One region of the Bacillus sp. ISL-46 genome, then DNA from elsewhere that is predicted to be linked to it. Evidence: riboswitches for the same ligand, from Rfam matches in the RefSeq annotation. Region 1 holds a riboswitch; each other region holds the start of a gene.
What was found. A riboswitch is a leader RNA that binds a small molecule or an ion and turns the genes downstream of it on or off. The one in region 1 is predicted to bind lysine.
Positions count from the first base shown of each region.

Region 2: another riboswitch for lysine. It lies ahead of J7E67_RS10825 (aspartate kinase); the one in region 1 lies ahead of dapA (4-hydroxy-tetrahydrodipicolinate synthase).
Region 3: another riboswitch for lysine. It lies ahead of J7E67_RS21550 (amino acid permease); the one in region 1 lies ahead of dapA (4-hydroxy-tetrahydrodipicolinate synthase).

Region 1 covers NZ_JAGGQR010000038.1:19,979-25,888, forward strand. Annotated here, with positions in the region: gene J7E67_RS17930 (ribonuclease J) at 1-1,007, opposite strand, end outside; gene dapA (4-hydroxy-tetrahydrodipicolinate synthase) at 1,225-2,112, opposite strand; lysine riboswitch at 2,242-2,422, opposite strand; gene J7E67_RS17940 (hypothetical protein) at 2,521-2,715, opposite strand; gene J7E67_RS17945 (MFS transporter) at 2,808-4,022, opposite strand; gene J7E67_RS17950 (MarR family winged helix-turn-helix transcriptional regulator) at 4,036-4,455, opposite strand; gene J7E67_RS17955 (methyltransferase domain-containing protein) at 4,829-5,581, opposite strand; gene J7E67_RS17960 (quinone oxidoreductase family protein) at 5,880-5,910, shown strand, end outside.
Region 2 covers NZ_JAGGQR010000015.1:226,980-232,889, reverse strand. Annotated here, with positions in the region: gene uvrC (excinuclease ABC subunit UvrC) at 1-1,559, shown strand, start outside; lysine riboswitch at 1,630-1,807, shown strand; gene J7E67_RS10825 (aspartate kinase) at 1,922-3,139, shown strand; gene J7E67_RS10820 (YslB family protein) at 3,188-3,631, opposite strand; gene J7E67_RS10815 (succinate dehydrogenase cytochrome b558 subunit) at 4,072-4,680, shown strand; gene sdhA (succinate dehydrogenase flavoprotein subunit) at 4,738-5,910, shown strand, end outside.
Region 3 covers NZ_JAGGQR010000045.1:193,671-199,580, forward strand. Annotated here, with positions in the region: gene asnS (asparagine--tRNA ligase) at 38-1,429, shown strand; gene J7E67_RS21540 (hypothetical protein) at 1,487-1,660, opposite strand; gene J7E67_RS21545 (helix-turn-helix domain-containing protein) at 1,785-2,009, shown strand; gene J7E67_RS21550 (amino acid permease) at 2,103-3,584, opposite strand; lysine riboswitch at 3,689-3,879, opposite strand; gene J7E67_RS21555 (YitT family protein) at 4,110-4,922, shown strand; gene J7E67_RS21560 (winged helix-turn-helix transcriptional regulator) at 5,132-5,491, opposite strand; gene J7E67_RS21565 (nitroreductase family protein) at 5,626-5,910, shown strand, end outside.

The sequences.
Region 1 (5,910 bases):
CCATAAATAACTTTGGCGCCCAGTTGAAATAAATTGTCAATGATCCGAGAAACGTCCTTTTCATTTCCTGGTATTGGAGATGCGGCTAAGATAACCGTGTCTCCGGGATAAACGGAGACATCACGAAAGTTTCCGCTCGCTAGACGAGAAAGGGCAGCCATTGGCTCTCCTTGACTACCCGTACAAAGGATAACCACCTTTTCAGGAGAAAGTCGATCGACTTCACGTGGTTCGATGATCATCCCATCGGGAATAGTTAAATAACCACGTTCAATCGCAACAGAGACCACATTGACCATACTCCGGCCAAGAAGAGCGATCTTTCGATTGGCCTTTATCGCCGCGGCAACCACCTGTTGAACCCGATTCACATTTGATGCAAAAGTAGAGATAAATATTTTCCCGTCAGCTTTCATGAAGGCCTCATCCAAATTGTCACCAATCATTTGCTCGGACGGTGTTAGCCCCTTACGCTCAGCATTGGTACTTTCAGATATTAAAACTAAGACACCTTGCTGACCGATATCGGCCATTTTATGAATATCTGAATGTTGATTATTCACAGGCGTTAAGTCAAACTTGAAATCCCCGGTATGAACGACATTACCCTCAGGTGTATGAAAGACAATACCGAGACAATCAGGAACACTATGACTTACTCTGAAAAAGGATACAGTGGTTTCTCCAAACTCAAGTTTTGAATTAGAATCAATCGTCATGAGTTTGGTGTTTCCATGGAGACGATGCTCATCAATCTTTAATTCAATTAGACCAAGTGTAAAATGGGTAGCGTAGATAGGGATATTCAATTTTCTTAAGATATAAGGAATACCGCCAATATGATCTTCGTGCCCATGGGTCACAATTAGAGCGCGGATTTTCTCCTGATTTTCTTCTAAGTAAGTAATATCGGGGATAATCAAATCAATTCCTAATAAACTTTCGTCTGGAAACTTACCACCGCAGTCAATAATAAAAATATCATCTGCGTACTGAACCACATACATATTTTTACCGATTTCATTTATGCCGCCTAAGGCGAAAATAGATAATTTATTATCATTAGTTCGCAAGTTAATATCCTCCTTATTCCAAGTAAATAAGAATAGTATGCCCTTTTGAATTTACTTTATCGGAAGGAGAGAGGTGAAACTTTTGTCGATCACAAAAAAACTGCCAAATACCCGGTTTTTTACGGAGTTTGGCAGCTATTTTTATCGGTATTTAGATTAATACTTTAACATTGCTCGCTGGTAGAACACCTTGTAGTGTTCTTTGCTCTTCGGTGGTTAACGGGAGCAATGGCAGGCGAAGACCTCCAACGTTCACTCCATTCATATTCAATGCGGCTTTTACCGGTGCTGGGTTTGGTGCCGCAAATAATGCTTTCATAATCGGGAGAAGACGGCGATGGGCACTAGCTGCATCTTGGACATTCCCATTTTTAAAATGATTAATCATTTCTTGTATTTCATTACCAATGACATGGGAAGCAACGGAAACCACTCCAGCTCCACCAATGGCTAAAACCGGTAATGCTAAGCCATCATCACCACTATAAAGGGTAAAATCACTTGGTGCTTGGCTAATAATTTCAGCCATAGCATCTAAGTTACCGCTTGCTTCTTTTAAGGCGACAATATTCTGAATCTGTGAAAGTCGAACAATGGTCTCTACCGACAGGTTGACCACACTTCGGCCGGGGATATTATAAAGCATAATCGGTAATGGTGTAGATTCAGCAATCGATTTGAAGTGCTGATACATGCCTTCTTGGGATGGTTTGTTGTAATAAGGAGCAACAAGCATAATCCCATCGACTCCTGTTTCTTCAGCCAGCTTTGTTAAGCTGATGGAAGCTCTCGTGTTATTTGAGCCAGTTCCAGCGATAACCGGAACTCTTCCATTGACAGCGTCGACAACAAATTTAAATAAAGCGACTTTTTCTTCCGTTGTTAATGTAGGAGATTCTCCGGTTGTACCAGCAACTACGATTCCATCGGTACCATTTTCAATTAAATAATCAACAAGTGTTCTAGTCGCGTTAAAATCTACTTCACCATTTTGATCAAATGGTGTAACCATAGCGGTTAAAACTTGGCCAAAATTCATCATTTCTCACCCTTTAATTAAAATTTTTTTAAAATTTAGAGGTGGGTAAGGCCATTCATAATTTAACGCAAAAAAGCAACAGCGAGGGTTCGCTGTTGCAGTAGAAACATAAAAAAAATAAGTTCCCGTGCGTAAGATAGCCCTCCATATAGTTTCCTATATGACAGTTCTGTATTTTTTCAATAGCAGAACCAGCTTCAAGACCAATGAGATTCATTGAAGCTTCGGCAAATTCCCCTTTTTACAATCATCATTGGACCTCATTATCCTCATATTGTGTACTAATGGTCTTTGCGCCTCTATCCTCACTTCAAAAAACGTGAAGTAAGAAAATATTTAATTGATAGTAAATATATCAGAATATTCCCTTTGGTTCAAGGGCAATTGGAACTTTATTTGAAATTCACACTATATTTCTGCCGTTTCTAAACTCAGTTTATCCTTTTCAACTTCTAAGGCAGATACAATATAAGCAAAACCGTTCATAACAAAGTAAATAACATTAGATTGGACCCGTTCCTTTTCTCCCAAATAAGTATTTATGATAATACTGAAGGAAAAAAAGACAACAAATGATAATGCAATTTTATTAAAAATTATCATATCTACCGACCCCTTTAATTAGGATTGTTATGATTATCATATTGGCTATAAACCGGTTTTATGCGTGCCTTCGATCGGCCGGTTACCTGTAATCAATTAGGGTCGGGGGTTGGTCCAGTCATAATCGTCCTTCCAGAACGTTCTTTCTTGTCGTGCAGAAAGTAGTAAAGAATTGAGGTTGCCAGAGCGGCAATACCTAAGATTACATACAGGCTCCTAAAGCCGGTTAATGGAATAATGAATCCAAGGATATATGGACCGAATCCAAGTCCTGCATCAAGAAAGATAAAGAAGGTCGATGTCGCCAAACCCATCCGATGGGGGGGAGTTACTTTAACGGCCACTGCCTGGGTGCTTGACTGCATGTTACCGAAACCTAGGCCAATTAGAACACCTGCTACCAATAAAGTGATGCTAATACTTGCTGAACTTAATAGAAACAAGCCGGCTGCTAAAAGGACAAAGCCCGGATACATTATATAGTTTGCACCCTTCAGGTCCATTAAGCGGCCTGTGATCGGGCGTGATAACAATACTGCGATAGAATAGACTAGGAAGAAGAAACTCGCCGTACTAACTAAGTCGATTTCGATCGCATAGAAGTTAATAAAAGAAAGAACGCTGGAATAACAAAAAGCGACTACCAGTGTAATGACAGCGATGGGCAGTGCCTTTGGCTCAATATAGTTGGAAAGCTTAAATCCTTTTACTTCAGATGTTTTTACAGATACAACTAATGGAGGCACATCGACGAAGAATGCAGTGATCAAACTAATTACCCCTAAAACAAGGGAGAATATAAAAATCATTTGGAAATCTGTATGTTGGGTCATATAAAGTCCGATGAATGGCCCGATAGCGGTAGCGAGTGTTGCACTCATGCTGAAGTAGCCAATCCCTTCCGCTTTTCGAGCAGCCGGGATAATCTGAGCCACAATCGTTCCAGTGGCTGTCCCGACCATTCCCCCTGCAATCCCATGGAGTAAGCGGGTAATAAGCAGGAAGGTAATCCCGAAGTTCACAAAATACAAAAGAAGCGTCAAAATAAATAAAATGATACCAATGAATAACGTTTTCTTTCGGCCAATTGACTCAATAAATCGGCCAATCAATAACCGGCCAATTAAAGACCCGACAATAAATATTCCTGTTACAAGCCCTGCTTGACTTGTAGAAGCACCAAATTCATCGACTGCATAAACACCGATGATTACGATTAATAAATAAAAGACTAAAGTTACGAAAAAATTGACCGCAGAAACAATAGTGAAATCCTTTGTCCACAGTTTAGCTCTAGGTTGAGTCACTTTTTAAAACCCCTTATTTAATAATATTTTTACGAATTTCCCCCATAATGCGGATGGCCTCGAGCTGTTCATGCTCTGAGATGCCTTTTAAAATGTCCGTTTCATACTGATCAATCGTCACACGGACTTCCGTATATACTTTTCTCCCAAGCTCTGTCAGCTGTGTTCTTTTTTCACGTTTATCATTGCTCGGAACCTGCTCGACATAGCCCAATTCTTCCAAGCGGTTCATGGTCCGGGTGACAGTGGGCTTCTCTACATATAAATAATGAGAGAGTTCCACTAGCGTTGCCGAGCCATTATTGAATAAGTAGTAAAAAATCGACCATTGCGCTCTGTGGAGATTATGCTCGGCGAGATGGAAATTTAGTTTATTCTCAAACGGACGGTACAACATCAGTAATTGGTGGAAAAATTTTTGAGAAGTATTTATTTGAAACACTCCTTGTTAAATGGTTAGTTAGAGTAATAATTACCTTAGGTAACTATTATAGTATAACAGAAATGATAATAAAATGTCTAATGTCAGAGGTGGGGTGATACTAATCAAACGTTTGATTGGAACGGGATGAGGCCTTGGTGTATATGGATTTTTAGGGTAAAGGATTTTTCTTGATAAACTAATCAAACGATTGATTAAAAGGGTCTGAGGCCTTGGTGTATAAGGTTTTTATGAGGTAAGTAATTTTTTATGAAAAAAAACTAATCAAACGATTGATTAAAAAGAGCAGAAAATTTACCTGAAAAAATTAATCAAACGTTTGATTAAATGTGGATGAAGCCTTGGTATTGCTCTATTTTTCCTATTAGTTATTTCGATACAAATACAAACCAAATCCTAAGGTATCTCTGCCCCATGTCAAATAGGTCCGGCGCCATGTACGAATTCGCTGCAGCATCGCTTCACAATCGGGATCATCTGGATTTTCAAGACAATAATTCTCGACTGACATCGAATAAAGCCATTCGTAATCATCCCAGTCATCATCATTAGCAACATAAGACCAAAGTGGGATTAAACCTAATTCTTCCCCAGCCTTAACGGTATCCGCATGGCTTTTACATTCCGACTCGTCTGTACCGCCAAGCGCCTCTAAATACTCAGGACTGGGAGTCTGCTTCCAATAGCCTTCACCTATTAAAATGTGGCCATTTTTCTTTACAAGACGTTTTAGTGTTTTAAGTGTAGGTTCCATTCCGCCCAAGGCATGGGTAGATCCGATACAAATCCCAAAATCATACCCGTCTGGCTCACATCTCTCGATCGCCGTGCTGGCATCTTTTACGATAAACTCAATACTGCCTTCAGGAATTCTATTACTAGCATTCCGCTTTGCTTCCTCAATGGACCCGTTGTACAATTCTATTGCAGTGGCGGTACCCTGGAAGTTTTCCACCAACCGAATTAACAATTCGCATTTACCAGCCCCAATATCAATCACCTTATCTGATGCTTTAGGCGATACAATTCCGAGCATCTTCATAATTTTTGCCGCGCTGATTGGATTACTAAAAGCATGGTTTCGATGGGCAATTGCTGAAAATTTGTTTCTATCCATAGATAATGTCTCCTTTTCCACTAAAAGTGGATGTGAATTATACCTAACGCTATTCTATTTCATTTATTATCTTTATCCCTTGAATGTCAACATATTAATGTAATCTTCTTGTTATTGAAGACATCGAACCCTTTGAAGTTTATTTTCAACTATAATAAGCCAAGCACTCGATTGGGAAGTAATTGTGGCCCTGAGCGCGGAAAATTAGAAATAACGGTAACGATTATTTGCATTACCTTTCACGATCTTATTTAATATAAGCGAGTCATAAAAAATTAAATAAGATGAGGTAATTCATTTGAAAGCACTTATGTTCAAAACATTTGGCG
Region 2 (5,910 bases), on a different contig from region 1:
TTGAAGCACTTCTACTTGAACTCAACCTAATAAAAAAATACGATCCGAAATACAATATCATGCTGAAGGATGATAAAACCTATCCATTTATTAAGCTGACAGCTGAAAAGCATCCGAAACTCATCATTACAAGAAAAGTAAAGAAGGACAAAGGTAAATACTTTGGTCCGTACCCAAATGCGACTGCTGCCAATGAAACCAAAAAGCTTCTTGACCGAATATATCCGCTGCGAAAATGCTCAACCCTGCCTGACCGAGTATGCTTGTACTACCATTTAGGGCAGTGCCTGGCACCATGTGTCAATGAAATTCAGGAACAACAGTATAAGCAAATGACGGATGAAATTACTCGCTTTTTGAATGGTGGTTATAAAGAAATAAAAAAAGAGCTTCAAGCAAAAATGTCAGCAGCTGCTGAAGAGTTGGACTTCGAACGAGCGAAAGAGTTCCGTGATAAAATCATCCATATCGAAACCATCATGGAAAAACAGAAAATTTCCATGAACGATTTTACGGACCGTGATGTATTTGGCTATGCCGTCGATAAAGGCTGGATGTGTGTGCAAGTTTTTTTTGTCCGCCAAGGGAAATTAATTGAGCGGGACGTCTCCATGTTCCCCTTCTATAATGAACCAGAGGAAGAAATACTAACTTTCCTCGGACAATTTTATTCGAAAGCTAATCACTTCAAGCCGAAGGAAATTCTGATTCAAGATGAAGTCGATTTAAGTTTGGCGGAACAACTACTTGAAGTAAAGGTGCTCCAGCCACAACGAGGGCAGAAAAAGGATATTGTCCAATTGGCGATCAAAAATGCAAAAATAGCCTTAAATGAAAAGTTTTCCTTGATCGAGAAGGATGAAGACCGCACCATTAAGGCTGTCGAGAACTTGGGAGAGTTACTGGGAATTTATACGCCGCACCGAATCGAAGCATTCGATAACTCCAACATCCAAGGAACAGACCCAGTATCAGCCATGGTCGTTTTCATTGATGGAAAGGCAAATCATCGGGAATACCGGAAATATAAGATCAAAACCGTTCAAGGACCTGATGATTATGAATCCATGCGTGAAGTGACAAGAAGAAGGTATTCACGCGCCTTAAAAGAAGAACTTCCCCTCCCAGATTTAATCATCATCGATGGTGGTAAAGGCCATGTTGAAGCCGTAAGAGATGTGTTGGAAAATGAGTTAGGACTGGATATTCCTCTCTCGGGACTCGTCAAAGATGATAAACACAAAACTTCCCAATTGCTGTACGGCAATCCTTTGGGAATTGTTCCATTAGGCCGAAACAGCCAGGAGTTTTATTTACTGCAAAGAATTCAAGACGAGGTCCATCGCTTTGCCATTACGTTTCATCGTCAGCTTCGTGGAAAAAGTGCCTTTCAATCCTTGCTCGACGATATTCCTGGAATCGGTGAGAAACGGAAAAAGCTATTGCTAAAACAATTTGGCTCTGTGAAAAAAATGAAAGAGGCTAGTATGGAGGAATTTACAAATATCGGAATTCCTATGAATGTAGCCGAAGAATTAATTAAAAAACTTCAATCCTAGTGATTGTAAGAAAAAATAGAACATGCTATAATAAGTGAAAATTTAATTTACTATCACTTTTACGTATTAAAGTGAAGGTAGAGGTGCGAGCTTCAAGAGTAATGGTTCTGAGAAGGATGAGCTTCTAAGACGGATCATGAAAGGGAATGTTCGCCGAAGTAAAGAAAGTCTCATTTCTTTCTTTGCTGGTCCTGTATTGAATAAATGCCGGATTGTCAGGACGAATGTCTTGGAGAGCTATCTTACATTGTAGGTGCGAGAATATTTTTTCGTGTTCTAAAGCAATGAGATGCCCTTCTCATTGCTTTTTTTGTTTTTTGGGGGATAAATAAGGTATTCACTTGAAAGAAGGAGAAACAAATATGGGGATTATTGTGCAAAAATTCGGAGGCACCTCCGTTGCGAATGTAGAAAGAATACTAAATGTTGCATCCTGTGTAAAAGAGGAGACAGACCGTGGCAATAATGTAGTCGTTGTTGTTTCTGCGATGGGAAAATCAACGGATACATTGGTCGGATTAGCAAAAGAAATTTCCGCACAGCCAAATAAGCGGGAAATGGACATGTTGTTATCAACAGGAGAACAGGTAACCATTGCGTTATTGTCAATGGCTTTAAATCAGCAAGGGCTTTACGCCGTTTCTTTTACAGGCTGGCAGGCAGGAATCATCACAGAACCTGTCCATGGAAATGCCCGCATTTCGAATATTAAAACGTCTGCAATTGAAACGGAACTCGCAACGGGTAAGGTTGTCATTGTGGCAGGATTCCAAGGAATCACGGAAGAAGGCGCAATTACGACGCTCGGTCGTGGTGGTTCTGACACAACAGCTGTGGCATTAGCGGCAGCCTTAAAGGCAGATAAATGCGATATTTATACCGATGTTACTGGGGTTTTCACCACGGATCCAAGATATATCAAGAATGCTCGCAAATTATTATCTGTATCGTACGATGAAATGCTAGAGTTAGCTAATTTAGGTGCTGGCGTGCTCCATCCAAGAGCAGTAGAATTTGCTAAAAACTATCAGGTTCGGCTTGAGGTTCGCTCGAGCATGGAGAGAGTAGAAGGAACAGTTATTGAGGAGGAAGCAGCAATGGAACAAAACTTAGTAGTCCGCGGTGTCGCATTTGAAGACGAAATTACAAAAGTAACAGTATTAGGATTGGCGAATTCATTAACTAGTCTTTCTACCATCTTTTCAACACTAGCGGAAAATCACCTGAATGTTGACATTATTATTCAAAGTACTACAGAGGGCGATACGGCTAATTTGTCTTTCTCTATCCATACTAATGATTTATTAGAAACATTAAAGGTATTAGAAGACAATAAAGCAGTGCTTGCTTATGAGCAGATTGATGCGGAAAATAAATTAGCGAAGGTGTCAATTGTTGGCTCAGGAATGATTTCTAATCCTGGCGTAGCAGCAAAAATGTTTGAGGTACTCGCTGCAAACAACATCCAAATTAAAATGGTCAGCACATCCGAAATCAAAGTATCAGCAGTAGTAGAAGAAAAAAGTATGTTAAAAGCAGTAGAAGTCTTACACGAAGCCTTCGAACTGGCAAACAAATAAAAAAATGGTGTCAGGCACCAAGCGGTGCCTGACACCCTATTCTCACGTTTAGTTCTTTTCCCATTTAACAGTGAAAAGGACTTTATTTGATTTCTTTACAGGATGTTCAAAGGTTTCTGCATTGGCTTCTTTTTGTAGTTCAATTTGTTGGGCAAGGAAGCCGGCTTCGAGTTGGAAAAAGTGCTCAGCTTTTGATTTCACACGCGGGACAATAACAGGACTCATTAGTTCAAATTGGATCTCAGTTTTATTTTCTTTTTTAATTTCAAGTTGGCCCCAAGAGGCTTTGGTGAAAAAATCCATAATCTGAGCAATATCAGTTAGTGGAAATTTACGTGCGAGACGTTTTCCGGCCCAATATAAAATTTCAGGTGTATCTTTTCCTAAAATCTCAGGTAAAAGAATTTCTCTGATTAATTCATACCCGAATAGAGATATGGATTTTGGTTCATCGGTATCTATATTCTCAACAACAACTGTACTATCGTTCACAAGCTTCCCCTCTTTCTATCATTCTATTATATACGCTTTTTGTTAGGTGTCAGTACAGTTTTTTTAGATAAAACGAATCAAATTACATTAGTTTTTTTGTTATTTTGCAATATCTTGCCTTGTTTTCCATGATAATTATAATTCCCGATATGGTAAAAATAACAACCGTTATATCTTGGTAATTAATTGTAATTATCTATTTATTTTAATATAGATCCAAATTATTGGTGAAAATAATCAATCTATTATAATTTCAATATATTTTAAAAATTTTATTATTTATGATAGAATTGTGTATCCGTTTTCTTGACGCTCTAACATGATGGGAGTAAAATGGACATGTCACATTATTGTCACACTGATGTTAGGTTTCATATAAGGGGATTTCAATGCTAGAAACTGAACATCATTTTTTTTAAACATTATAGGGGGGTAAATTTATGGCAGGTAATCGAGAGTTTGTTTATCGGAGATTGCATTCGTTGCTAGGGGTTATTCCAATCGGGATCTTTGTAATCCAGCATCTGATTGTGAACCACTATGCGACAGTTGGGGTAGAATCCTTCAACAAAGCTGCGAATTTTATGGGAAATCTTCCTTTTCGCTATGTGTTAGAAACTGTAATTATTTATTTACCAATTTTATTCCATGCAATCTACGGGCTGTATATTGCTTTTACAGCCAAAAACAATGCAAGCCAATATGGATTCTTTAGAAATTGGATGTTTATGCTTCAACGTGTGTCTGGTGTGATTACACTTATTTTTATCACATGGCATGTATGGGAAACTCGGGTAGCAGCGGCGTTTGGAAATGAAGTTAACTTTCAAATGATGCAAGATATTCTTTCCTCACCGTTTATGTTTGCGTTTTATGTCATTGGGATTATTTCAGCAATTTTCCACTTTGCAAACGGATTGTGGTCATTCTTAGTTAGCTGGGGCATCACAGTATCTCCACGTTCTCAAGTTATTTCTACATACGTGACAATCGTTATTTTCTTAGCTCTATCCTATGTTGGAGTAACGACTTTATTAGCTTTTGTATAACAAATTCATGATTGATCGGAAAAATATTGGATTTTGGATTAAGGGAGTGAGTCACGAATGAGTAAAGGTAAGGTAATTATTGTCGGCGGCGGTTTAGCTGGCTTAATGGCAACGATAAAGGTTGCAGAAACAGGAACACCTGTAGAGTTATTTTCTCTTGTTCCAGTTAAACGCTCTCACTCGGTTTGTGCCCAAGGTGGTATTAATGGAGCAGTAAATACCAAAGGTGAAGGCGATTCAACATGGATTCACTTTGATGACACCGTTTATGGCGGAGACTTCTTGGCTAACCAGCCGCCAGTAAAGGCGATGTGTGATGCAGCACCAGGTATTATTCACTTAATGGACCGTATGGGCGTTATGTTTAACCGTACACCAGAAGGACTATTGGACTTCCGCCGTTTCGGGGGAACACAGTATCACCGGACAGCATTTGCAGGCGCAACGACTGGTCAACAGTTGCTTTATGCTTTAGACGAACAAGTTCGTCGCGAAGAAGTAGCTGGTCTGGTTACGAAATACGAAGGCTGGGAATTCCTGGGCGCTGTCGTTGATGACGATGGTGTGTGCCGTGGAATTGTGGCTCAAAATTTAAAAACAATGGAAATTAAGTCATTCTCAGGAGATGCCGTCATCATGGCAACCGGCGGCCCTGGTATTATCTTTGGAAAATCTACAAACTCAGTTATTAATACAGGTTCAGCAGCATCGATTGTGTATCAGCAAGGTGCTTATTATGCTAACGGTGAAATGATCCAAATCCATCCAACGGCCATTCCTGGTGACGATAAGCTTCGCCTCATGAGTGAATCGGCTCGTGGTGAAGGTGGCCGTATCTGGACATATAAAGATGGAAAACCATGGTATTTCTTAGAGGAGAAATATCCTGCTTACGGAAACCTGGTACCACGTGATATCGCCACTCGCGAAATTTTTGACGTTTGTGTTAATCAAAAACTCGGAGTCAATGGCGAAAACATGGTATACCTCGATCTTTCTCATAAGGATCCACATGAATTAGATATTAAACTTGGCGGGATTATTGAAATTTATGAAAAATTCATGGGTGATGATCCTCGTAAAGTTCCAATGAAAATCTTCCCTGCTGTTCACTATTCAATGGGTGGACTTTGGGTTGATTATGACCAAATGACAAGCATCCCTGGTCTATTTGCAGCGGGTGAATGTGATTATTCTCAGCATGGTGCGAACCGTTTAGGTGCCAATTCC
Region 3 (5,910 bases), on a different contig from region 1:
TTTTTACTTTTTTACATAAGATTTAGGAGGAAAACCAATGAAACAGGCCTTAATCAAGGATTTGTACAGAAATACGGAAAGCTATATTGAACAAAAAGTCCAGTTATCTGGATGGATTCGCACGATTCGCGACTCTAAAACTTTTGGGTTCATTGAATTAAATGATGGCAGCTTTTTTAAAGGGGTGCAGATTGTATTTGATGAGCAATTAGAGAACTTTAAGGATATTGCAAAGTTACCAATTAGTTCATCCATTAGGATTGAAGGAGACTTTATTTATACTCCTCAAGCGAAGCAGCCCTTTGAAATTAAAGCAACTAATATCGTGATAGAAGGTTCGTCAAATGTAGATTATCCCTTACAAAAGAAAAAGCATTCGTTTGAATATTTAAGAACAATTTCCCATTTGAGACCAAGAACCAATACGTTTTCAGCTGTTTTTCGTGTGAGATCACTTGCTTCCTATGCATTGCATAAATTCTTCCAAGATAAAGGTTTTGTCTATGTTCACTCACCAATTATTACCGGCAGTGATACAGAAGGTGCAGGAGAAATGTTCCGAGTGACAACACTAGATATGGACAATCCTCCAAAAAATGAAGAAGGCAAAACAGATTTAACCAAGGATTTCTTTAACAAGGAAACTAATTTGACTGTTAGCGGACAGCTTTCGGCTGAGGCGTTTGCCTTAGCTTTCCGGAATGTCTATACCTTCGGCCCAACGTTTAGAGCAGAGAACTCTAACACTGCTCGACATGCAGCGGAATTTTGGATGGTAGAACCTGAACTTGCCTTTGCTGAGCTTCCAGATATCATGGACTTGGCTGAAGAAATGGTGAAATTTGTGATTGGCTATGTACTTGAACAAGCCCCTGAAGAAATGAATTTCTTTAACAGCTTTATCGAAAAGGGGTTATTGGATCGTCTAAATAATGCCTACACAGCAGACTTTGGCCGTGTGACATATACCGAAGCCATTGATATATTAAGGGAGTCCGGAGAAACTTTTGCCTATCCAGTAGAGTGGGGGCTTGATCTGCAAACCGAGCATGAACGTTATTTAAGTGAAACAGTATTCAAACGCCCAGTATTTGTAACAGACTATCCAAAAGAAATTAAAGCCTTCTATATGAGATTAAATGAAGACAACAAAACAGTAGCGGCAACTGATTTACTTGTCCCAGGAATTGGTGAATTGATTGGCGGCAGCCAGCGTGAAGAACGCGAAGAAATTTTGGCTGGGAAAATTAATGATCTTGGTATGAATGAAGAAGATTACTGGTGGTACCTTGAATTAAGAAAATATGGCGGTACGAAACATTCTGGTTATGGTATTGGTTTTGAGCGTTTAATTATGTACTTAACTGGAATGACTAATATTAGAGATGTCATTCCATTCCCGAGAACAACTGGAAATGCCGAGTTTTAAAACAAATTTAAAAAGGAGAAGGCTGATTCACAGAATCGGCCTTCTCCTTTTTATTTATTAAAGAACCTTTAATTCCTCTTCAAAAAAGAATGTTTCTGGATGTTCCTTAACGATATAAGAATATCTTTTCATGTTTTTAACATATTGTGATTTTAAAATTGTGACGACCTCGCCAGTTTCTTTAATGTTAACTGACTGTCCGTTTTTGTACAGATTGTTTGAGCTTTTCATGTTTCACACTCCTTTACCTATTCCTAATTAAGTATAACATAAGCCAAGATGGAAAGGGGGAAACCCTTCTTCCTTTCAATTACGAACTTAATGTGTTATGCTTTTAAAAAAGTGAGGTGTCATTTTGACAAATTATAAAGCAAAAAAAAGTAACCTCAAAGATTTATTATCAAAAAACGGCATGGACCTGGAAAGTTTGGAACGGAATACAAGTATTCCTCAAACTCAGCTTAACGACTACTTGTCCAAAAAAGTGATGAACTTAAATACTGCGATGACAATTTCAAGAGAATTAAATTGCTCTATTGAAGACTTATACATTTGGTCATCTGAGGAAAAGGAAGCGTAATACTTAAAAACAGGCTCTTCAATTGAGTCTGTTTTTTTTATTGGATTAAGAAAATAGCACGCGAAAATTTTCGCGTGCTATTTTCTAAACAAACTAATTTCTTAAATCACACTTTTCTAAAGGTATAACCTTAGTTTTCTTTGTGAATTTATATCCTAGCCATACAATAAGGAATAATGGCAGTCCGATATATGAAACAAAAACACCGTTCCAATCGATTTGGTCACCCGTGAATGCTGAATAATTTTGTCCTAAGACAACAAACCCACAAACGGCAAACGCGAAGAGCGGACCAAAAGGGAAGAATTTTGATTTATATGGTAACAAGCTAAGGTCCTTACCTTGGGCGACAAATGCTTTACGGAATCGATAATGACATATTGCAATACCGAGCCATGCGATAAAGCCGGACATACCAGAAGCGTTTAACAACCATACATAAACCGTTCCATCCCCAAAGAAGGAAGCAAGAAATGCGAGTGTTCCCACTAAGGTTGTTGCAATTAAGGCATTGACTGGAACACCTTTTTTGTTTAATTTACCAAGGAATTTCGGTGCTTTGCCTTGACGGGCCAAATCCCAAAGCATCCGAGTGGATGCATACATTCCTGAATTTCCTGCCGATAATACAGCTGTAAGAATAACAGCATTCATGATTGAAGCGGCGAAAGCGATGCCTGCCTTTTGAAAAACCAGCGTAAATGGACTAACAGTTATATCCCCATTTGCTAAATTCCCGTTTGTATATGGAATAAGCAGTCCGATTACTAGTATAGCCAATACATAGAATAATAAAATGCGCCAGAAAACTTGTTTCACTGCACGAGGAATAGCTTTCTTTGGATCCTCCGTTTCACCAGCAGCAACACCTAAAAGCTCTGTTCCTTGGAAGGAGAAGCCTGCAGCCATAAAGATTCCCAGCATGGACATAAAGCCGCCGTGGAATGGAGCATCACCAACAGTGAAGTTTTTGAAGCCGATTGCTTCATTACCCATGATGCCGAAGATCATTAAAGTACCAGTAACGATAAAAATAATAACTGTAACAACTTTAATTAAGGAAAACCAATATTCTGCTTCTCCGAATCCTTTAACAGAAAGATAGTTTAATAGAAACATGATTACTAAAAAGATGCCGCTCCAAATGAATGAAGGCGTATGTGGAAACCAGAATTTCATAATCATTGTTACAGCAGCTAATTCGGCAGCAATCGTAATTGCCCAGTTATACCAATAGTTCCAGCCTAGGGCAAAACCAAGGGAAGGATCGACAAATTTGGTTGCATACGTACTAAAGCTTCCGGCAACTGGCATATAGGCACCCATTTCTGCTAAGCCCTGCATCAAAAAGTAAACCATAATACCAATAACAAGGTAGGAAAGGATTGCCCCGCCGGGTCCCGCACTATGGATAGCGCCGCCGCTAGCTAGAAAAAGTCCAGTGCCAATCGTCCCGCCAAGGGAAATCATTGTGAGGTGACGGGATTTTAAACTTCGTTTTAATTCCGTTGGATCCTGTTGTATTGTTAAGTCACTAGTATATTCACTCTCTTTTAATACTCTTGCTGTTTGCATTGTCTTGACTCCTCTTTTTCTAATTTTTTCGAGAAGGAGTTTGGAATAAAAAAATGCCATCGAAGAAGTATCGATGGCATTGTAAATACCCCGCATCATACCTTCCGAAAGATAGCTCAACACGCTTAGCTGGTAGGTTTAAGCGTGACAGTTCTGTTCCTATTTGGAGACAGCCCCAGCATGCTTTTTCAGAGATGAAAGCACACTTCGGCAGCTTTTCCTTTCAAACGGAGTCAGGGATGTCTCTCTCATCTCGTCCGCTTTACTGATAAAAACCGCGACCTCTACCTCATCGGTTTTGATGAGGATTTATCATATATAGTTAATATATTACTAAAGTATAAATATTATTTTATAATTGTCAATAATATATTATTCCAGAAATGAGAAGTCTTTATTCAATCAATTAGAATAGACAGATAATTGAGTTTTTTTTAATAAATTATTTAATTTACTTTAAAAGAGAGAATCGGTATTATTTTTAAATAGAATTAATTGCCTGTTTTTCATAGGAGGATTTTTACCATGCAGATTGTTGGAATGATTTCGGGATCTCTAATTGTTGTGGTTGCTTTTAACCTTTTTTTAATCCCTCATGAAGTATTAAGCAGTGGATTGAGCGGAATTTCTATGATTTTAGGGATGATCTCGCCTGTTAATACAGGGGTGGCAAATTTCCTGCTGAATTTTCCGTTATTGATTATTGGTTATAAAATGTTAGGGAAAAGATTTATCGTGAATTCCATCTTTGCTGTAATAATTATTTCAATCGGCCTTTATTTAATTCCCGTTCATGCCATTGCCGATGATAGGATTCTCTCTTCTATTTTCGGAGGTGCTTTAACCGGGTTAGGTGTCGGAATAGTTTTTCGCTGTTCTGGATCGACCGGGGGATTTGATATTATTGGCATGATTGTCGCGAGAAAAAGGGATTTTCCGATTGGTGTTTTACTTTCAGGTATGAATGCAGTCGTCATCTTGATCAGTGGATTTTTATTTGATTGGGATTCTGCTCTTTATACCTTGGTTTCCATTTTTGTTACAGGTAAAGTGGTAGATGCAATTTATACAGATCATGCTAAATTAACTTTAATGATCATTACAGAAAAGGGCGAAGAAATGAGAGATCATTTACTGACAAATTTGTATCGAGGCTTGACGATTATGGATGGGGTTGGCGGCTACTCTAATCACCAACGGAACGTAATGATAACGGTAATTTCTAGATACGAACTTAATGAAGTTAAAAACTTAATTTCAGAAGTTGATCCATCAGCATTTGTCAATATTACCGAAACAATTGAAGTCATGGGGCTGTTTCATCGGCCAAGTCCATAAAAAAAGGTTTGCATCTATCAAATAGATGCAAGCCTTTTTTAGTTAAGGCTTTGTTAAACTGCCTGTTGATTTCCGTTCTAGGTGCGTGCGGTTCGCGGGCGGTCCGGGGAACCGCACGCAGGAGTCTTCGCGCCTGGAACGAAGGTCAACAGGGTGCCAATATCAACAATAAGCTTTAACATAACCTTATTTAAAATAGAGACAGTGAATCACAGAGATTTCCCTCGTTTTTTTACCCATTTCATTAGCACATGAATAACCTCATCTAGTTCTTTACCAGTTGGAGTCAATTCATATTCCACTTTTTTTGGAGAGGTAGTAATGACGTTTTTGACAATCAATCCCTCATTTTCTAAATCACGTAAGCGTTCGGTTAAGAGACGATCAGATATTCCTGGAATAGATGATATTATTTCATGGTACCGCTTCGGTCCTTCCATAAGCGTATAAATAACAGAACCCATCCAACGTTTGCCAATAAATTCGATTGCCTTATGAAAGTTAATACATATATGTTTAATTTCCTCTGCAGAATGAGTCATACAATCTTGGTGGTTAGGTTCACTCATATAAAATCCCTCTTTTTTACTTTTCTAACTGTATAATACCATATTTGAATTACTTGACGATAGGTACTTACTAATAGTAAGATGAATTAGAACTTACTTTTAGTAAGCTAAAAATTCACAGGGGGAAATCTCTCATGCAAACCACATTAATAAAAAGTTTATCTGAAGTGATAAAAGAACGTCACTCTGTCAGAAAATATGATTCAACATACAATATTTCTCAAGAAGAAATTAAAGATATGCTAAAAGAAGCGACACAAGCACCATCCTCTAGTAATCTTCAACCATGGCGTTTTATTGTTATTCAAGATCAAGAGGCGAAAAAGGAACTAAGATCAATCGCCAACAATCAAGAGCAAGTAGAAACAGCGTCTGCCGTTATTGCAGTATTAGGCGATAAGGAAATGTATAAAAGTGTG